Regions from separate parts of the Rouxiella badensis genome, predicted to be linked through region 1. Evidence: predicted binding sites of a transcription regulator. Region 1 holds the regulator's gene; the other holds the start of a gene.
What was found. The regulator LexA, encoded in region 1, represses DNA repair genes until DNA is damaged. The targets are predictions, from matches to a motif close to TNCTGTATGTACATACAGNA.
Positions count from the first base shown of each region.

Region 2: a site for LexA is predicted at 2,025-2,044, ahead of umuD (translesion error-prone DNA polymerase V autoproteolytic subunit). Genes of this name have one in related genera too.

Region 1 is NZ_CP114062.1:3,710,048-3,713,463, reverse strand. It holds gene plsB (glycerol-3-phosphate 1-O-acyltransferase PlsB) at 1-516, opposite strand, end outside; gene O1V65_RS17125 (diacylglycerol kinase) at 643-1,011, shown strand; gene lexA (transcriptional repressor LexA) at 1,117-1,725, shown strand; gene dinF (MATE family efflux transporter DinF) at 1,897-3,246, shown strand; gene O1V65_RS17110 (CsbD family protein) at 3,382-3,416, shown strand, end outside.
Region 2 is NZ_CP114062.1:969,273-972,688, reverse strand. It holds gene O1V65_RS04630 (LysE family translocator) at 1-402, opposite strand, end outside; gene O1V65_RS04625 (pyridoxamine 5'-phosphate oxidase family protein) at 610-1,197, shown strand; gene O1V65_RS04620 (GNAT family N-acetyltransferase) at 1,264-1,767, opposite strand; gene umuD (translesion error-prone DNA polymerase V autoproteolytic subunit) at 2,062-2,484, shown strand; gene umuC (translesion error-prone DNA polymerase V subunit UmuC) at 2,484-3,416, shown strand, end outside.

The DNA.
Region 1 (3,416 bases):
CAGCGACACGGTGTTAGAGAAGCGAACAAAGCTGTCGCGGCCTAACCACAGCACGGCAAAGAATTTCTGAATGCCGTTCAACACGCGCAGATGCGGAGTTTCCTGACCTTCACGGCCCGGCGCGCGGCCAAACATCACCGAAACAGGCAGCATCTGAATATCAAGATTCGGATTATTTCGGTGCAGGTCCAGATAGTCATGGAACAGCTTCACCGATTCCTGTTTAGGCTGATAATAGGAGAAAACACGTGGCCCTTCACCGATGAAAACGTGACTCGGCAGTTGAACGCCGTCTATTTCCAGAGGAATGAGCGGGTCGGGCAGATTCTGCGCGAGGCATTGTGCCCGCAGTGTCAGAAGATCGGCCTTGGAGTTGTACGGCAAAACATACAGAATTGGACGCGTTGGATCTAAACGCAACTCCGTCACGGGATCTGTAGGAATGACCTTGCTTCTTACCAGCAAATTTAGCGGTAAATTCAGTAAGGTATAATAAAGTCTACGCCATCCTGACATAAAAAACGTAAAGCCTCTTGTTAGCAATTCGCCGCAAGGATACCAGAAAGCAGGTATGAGATCTGTGGTGATAGGACAACGAATTCAGGCTAAAATGCCTAAAAATCACATTAAGACTTAAAAATAATGGCAAATCAGGTCACTGGGTTTACCCGAATTTATAAGGCAGCCGGCTATTCTATCAAGGGAATTACCGCCGCCTGGAAGCATGAAGCCGCATTCCGTCAGGAAGCTATCGTCGTTGTCCCCGCCATCTTACTGGCATTTTACCTTGATGTTAGCAGCATCGAACGAATATTAATGGTTGGCGCACTCATTTTAGTGCTGGTTGTTGAATTACTGAACAGTGCGGTAGAAGCGGCAATCGACCGAATTGGCTCTGAAATACACCCACTTTCTGGGCGTGCGAAGGATATGGGTTCCGCTGCTGTTTCAATCACCATTGGCTTTGCGCTTTTCACCTGGGCAGTCATCCTGGTGCCGCACTGGCTTTGAATATTTCATACTTCTTAATGTCTGTTTTTGCAGATTCTTAGGTTTTAATTCCGCCAGTACCTGTATATACTCACAGCTGGACTGTATAAACAACCAGGGGGCGGAATGAAAGCTTTAACGACCAGACAACAAGAGGTCTATGACCTTATACGCGATCATATTTCGACCACGGGTATGCCGCCAACACGTGCAGAAATTGCCACCCGTCTGGGATTCCGCTCGCCTAACGCCGCTGAAGAACACCTGAAAGCGCTGGCACGTAAAGGCGTTATCGAGATTGTTTCCGGCGCTTCTCGCGGCATTCGTTTGCTGATGGAAGAAGAAGCCGGGCTACCGCTGATTGGCCGCGTGGCCGCCGGTGAGCCATTACTGGCGACTCAGCATATTGAAGGGCACTATCAGGTTGACCCAGGTATGTTCAAACCGAGCGCCGACTTCCTGCTGCGTGTCAGCGGCATGTCGATGCGTGATATTGGTATTTTAGACGGCGACCTTCTGGCGGTTCACAAAACGCAGGACGTCCGTAACGGGCAGGTTGTTGTCGCACGCATTGACGACGAAGTGACCGTTAAGCGTCTTAAAAAGCAGGGCAATACCGTGCAGCTGCTGCCTGAAAACAGCGAGTTCGAACCTATTGTGGTCGATCTTCGCGAGCAAAACTTTAGCATTGAAGGACTGGCGGTCGGCGTTATCCGCAACGGCGACTGGATCTAATCAGCCTCCGCTTTTGGCGTTAGCCATTTACACAGTCTCGTTTTGCCTGTCGCCCCTTCATTGGGGCGATATTGTTTCTGTCACACGAAGACCTGTTATTCATAAGCCGTTGTTGTTTATATAATCCGTTAAACCACGAATCGTCATCACAGCCTGGGCTCTCACACCATTATGCGATCGCTTTTCTCTTTGCCTGCTTTAAGAAAAACCTTTCTAAGCCCTGCCGACAAGGCGCTCTGGCTTCTCGCCCTCCCGATGATCTTCTCCAACATTACCGTGCCCTTGCTGGGTTTGGTTGATACAGCAGTGATTGGTCATCTTGATAGCCCTGATTATCTTGGCGGTGTCGCCGTCGGGGCAATGGTCACCAGCTTCCTATTTATGCTATTGCTCTTCCTGCGTATGAGCACCACCGGAATGACCGCGCAGGCGCTGGGGGCGCGGAATAACCTTCTGCTGGCCCGCGCGTTCGTGCAGCCGTTTTTGTTGGCACTGATTGCCGGTACGCTCATTTTCCTGTTTCGCCAGCCGTTGATTTCCGCCGCATTGCACATCGTGGGCGGCAGTCAGGCGGTGCTCCAGCAGGCGCAAATATTCCTCTCGATTCGCTGGTATAGCGCCCCTGCGTCGCTGGCGAACCTAGTGATTCTCGGCTGGTTGCTCGGGGCCCAGTATGTGCGTGCGCCGGTCATCATGCTGATAGTAGGCAATCTGCTTAACGTTATTCTTGACCTGTGGCTGGTGGTCGGGTTGGGATGGAACGTCAAGGGTGCGGCCGTTGCTACCGCCTGCTCCGAATATGCCACGCTGGCTTTGGGACTGTGGCTAGTTTCCATTGTGATGAGAAGACACGGAATAAGTATTGAGCTGCTGAAAGACGCATGGCGCGGCAATCTGCGCCAGCTGATCGCGCTTAATCGGGACATTATGCTGCGTTCCCTGCTGGTGCAGCTGTGCTTCTCTTCCCTTACTATCATCGGTGCGCGACTCGGGACGGAGATCGTTGCCGTCAACGCCGTGCTGATGAACCTGCTCACCTTGACCGCCTTTGCGCTCGACGGCTTTGCCTACGCGGTCGAGGCACATTCCGGGGAGGCGTTTGGCGCGAAAGACGAGAGTAAGCTGCTGCACGTGTGGCACGCGGCCTGTCGACAGGCCGGACTGGTCGCGCTTGGCTTCGCTGTGGTGTATGCGCTGGCCGGTGAGCAAATTGTCAATCTGCTCACCTCAATTGCCGACCTAAGAACGCTGGCCGACCGCTATCTTGGCTGGCAGATTATCTTACCGCTGGTGGGCGTATGGTGTTATCTGCTCGATGGCATGTTTATTGGCGCAACGCGTGGAAAAGAAATGCGCAACAGCATGGCGGTCGCCGCCGCAGGTTACGCGTTGACATTACTGGCGTTACCCACGCTGGGTAACCACGCTCTCTGGCTCGCCGTGGCGGTCTTTCTGTCGCTGCGGGGCGTGGCGTTAGGCTGGATTTGGCGACGCCACTGGCAAAAAGGCACCTGGATTTAAATGCTTTGGATTAATCCTAGTTATGCTCTTAATTCCTGTTTAAGCCTGAAATACTGAAATTAGCGACTACAATTAGAACTGTTGATAAGCATTTATCAAATGCAGTAACACCTAAGCTAAACAGGAGAGTTGATTATGAATAAGGACCAAGCAGACGGTAACTGGAAGCA
Region 2 (3,416 bases), 2.3 Mb from region 1:
ACCGACCGTCGCAAACCATAGAATGGCGGTGGGTGAAGACATTGCCAGCATGATACCGCGCGCAAATTCACGCAACAGCGGCCGCTGCGGGTTCTCCTTTGCGGCCGGTAATTCATTCGCCGCCTTCACCGCCGCGATAAGCATTTTCACTGCAAACCACACCAGCATTGCGCCGCCGCCTATCCACAGAGCCCAACGCACGGCGGTAAACTGCAACAGCATCGCCATTCCAGCCAGCGCAAGCAGCGCATAAATCAGGTCACCGATGCAGGTTCCGACACCCAGCCAAAAGCCGTGAAAATATCCCCGCTGCATCGCCAGCGTGATCATCGCGATGTTGGCGATCCCGATATCCAGGCATAGTGAAAGGCTAAGCAAAAAGCCGTTGGAAAACTGCATCATAGACATCATCCCCTGATTGTTTAAGGCATGATTAAACCCGGTGACTCACGGCAAGTATTGGAAAGTATTGCTGTTGCATAATCTGGCCATTAGATGAGCCCATGAACATGTATTACTCTTAGGGTGCTGACGGAAGAACTGACCACACTGCGGCCCCCTCCAACTGACAGGATTGACAGGATTGACAGGATTGACAGGAGCAACATCATGCCGATAAGCCTTGAAGACATCGATATCTCTGCCTGGACGGCGCTGGAAACCGCCGCCAGCGATCCCCAGTCAGGTTTCAGGTATTTGAACCTTTGCACCGTAGATACCGCAGGCAACCCGCAGGCCCGGATGGTGGTTTTACGGCGCGTGGACAGGCTGGCGCGCATTCTTGAGTTTCATACCGATACGCGCAGCCCTAAATGGCAGGAAATCGCGGCTCATCCTCGCGTGACGGTCGTGGGATACGGCCACCAGCAGAAGCTACAGCTGCGCCTTGAGGGCACCATTAAGCAGTATACTTTTGAAAGCCAACAGGCCAGTGCCGCGTGGCGGGGGCTTTCTGCCAGAACCAGAAGTACCTACGCGGGAGGGCCTCCTGGTGACAGTCTCGCCTTTCATGCTGCGGCTGATGACGCCAGCACGCAGCCGTTGGATGACGCGGAAGGACTGGCTCATTTCGGCGTGTTAATACTGCACGTTAATACGTTGGACTGGTTCCAGTTGAGCAGAGAAAATAACCAGCGAGCCTGGCTGACCTACACCGACAGCGGCGCTCTCCACGCCAGCAAATGGATTAACCCATGACGGCTTCAGTCACGGGTAATCGATATTTTAAAGCCAGGCATTTTCCCGATTCATGCCCGCTCCCCGTTAGAATCTCACCATGACATGGTCTCGATGCTTGTCTTGCCCGACATAAAAATACGCCGCGCCAACCGACGTAAAACCATGAGTAGTATAGAATTTTATAGCGCGACCGTTTTCTTCATTCACCAGCAATCTTACGTGGCCCTCTATGCTATGCAGCGTTTCGCTAACGAGTTTTTGGGCATAGCCCGCCCCGTGGAACTCGGCCAGAACATAGCAACGCGTCAGCTCCGCTATGCCATCCGCTTCAGGAATCCCTACCGACTCCGGCTCAAGGCTAAGCATGCTATAGCCGATAATTCTGCCATCGACTTCAATAACATGAAGCTTTCTGCTGGGTGAGGTGAGGAGATTTTCAAAGCATTCGATCTGCAAATTCGTTTCGATGTAGTTTCGAACATCCTCCGCAGGTGTACTTTTAGGACAGGCCAGGTGAAAAGTCGCCACGGCTAAATGACTGATAGCGGCGGCATCTTTCAAGGTTGCCAGACGAACAATTGCACTCATGAAGGGGCTCCCTGTTAGGTTTTTTATTGCTCAATCAAGAGCGGATTATCGGTCGCGTTTCTTTTTTAACATTATTATTCCTCCATAACATGCCGCTTAATATAAATCACAGGTAGTTCATTGAAAAATAAAAGGTTAAGTTGAAAATATTTCATTAAAAATATGATTTTTAAGGATAATTATTAAGTTTCTTTATGGTTCAGCACCTTAGTACTTTCTGTTGTTTTTCTCTTTCAAAATCGTGCCCCACATGATTATACTGTATATATAACCAGTAATCATATGGGTATCCTAATGACTTTTATCCGTGCAGCACGTTCACCCGTCGACATGCCACTCCCTTATTTCCAGGACAAGGTCCCGGCCGGTTTCCCGTCTCCCGCGCAGGATTATATTGAAAAAAGCATAGATTTAAACAAGCTATGTATTAGACATCCGGCCGCAACCTACTTCGTTTCGGCGACCGGTATCTCGATGGTCGACGCCGGGATCTTCGAAGGATCGATGCTAGTGGTCGACAGAAGCCTCGATGCGAAGCACGGTGACATCGTTATCGCCTCCGTCGCCGGTGAATACACCGTTAAACGCCTTTGCACCCATCCGTTGGTCAAACTTGAGCCCATGAACCCGAACTTTCCCCCGATCGTTCTGCACGAGGGCATAGACGAACTGGAAATTTTTGGCGTGGTGACGTTCAGCATCACTGGGTTTAAATAATGTTTGCCCTCGCCGACGTTAACTCTTTTTACGCGAGCTGCGAGGCGGCATTCCGGCCGGACCTGAAGGGGCGTCCGATCGTGGTGTTATCCAACAACGACGGCTGCGTTATCGCGCGCAATAAAGAAGCCAAAGTGGCCGGCATTCAGATGGGCGCTCCCTTTTTCAAAGTACGGCAGGCCTGCGAACAGCATAAGGTGGCGATTTTCAGCAGCAACTATGCGCTGTACGGCGATATGTCATATCGGGTGATGACCCTCCTCGAGGAGATATGCCCCAAAGTCGAAATCTACTCTATCGATGAGGCGTTTATCGACCTGCAAGGGGTCAGCAATTGCAAAAATCTCGAAACGTTTGGCCACGAAATCAGGGACAAGATAGATAAATGCACCGGCCTGAAGATGGGCGTGGGCATCGGCCCCACCAAGACGCTGGCCAAACTGGCAAACCACGCGGCTAAAAAATGGAGCAAGACGGAGGGCGTGGTCGACCTCTCCCTCCTCGCTCGCCAGCGCAAACTGATGGCACTTATCGAGGTGGGCGAAGTCTGGGGCGTCGGCAGGCGGATATCGAAAAGGCTTAACGCGATGGGCATCAATACCGCTTTACAGCTCGCCGACGCCTCTCCGGCGCTTATCCGCAAACATTTCAGCGTAGTCCTTGAACGTACCGTGCGTGAACTGCGCGGCGAGCCTTGTCTTGAACCCGAAGAGTTGGCGCCGACCAAGCAGCAAATCATCTGTTCGCGATCTTTTGGCGATCGCGTGAGTCAATATAGCTTGATGCGTGAGGCGATTTGCAGCCACGCCGTGCGGGCAGCAGAAAAGTTGCGCAAAGAGAATCGGTACTGCCGTCATATCTCGGCGTTTGCCAAAACCAGCCCCTTCGCCGACGGCGAGGACTACTACGGCAATTGCTGCTCCATCCAGCTG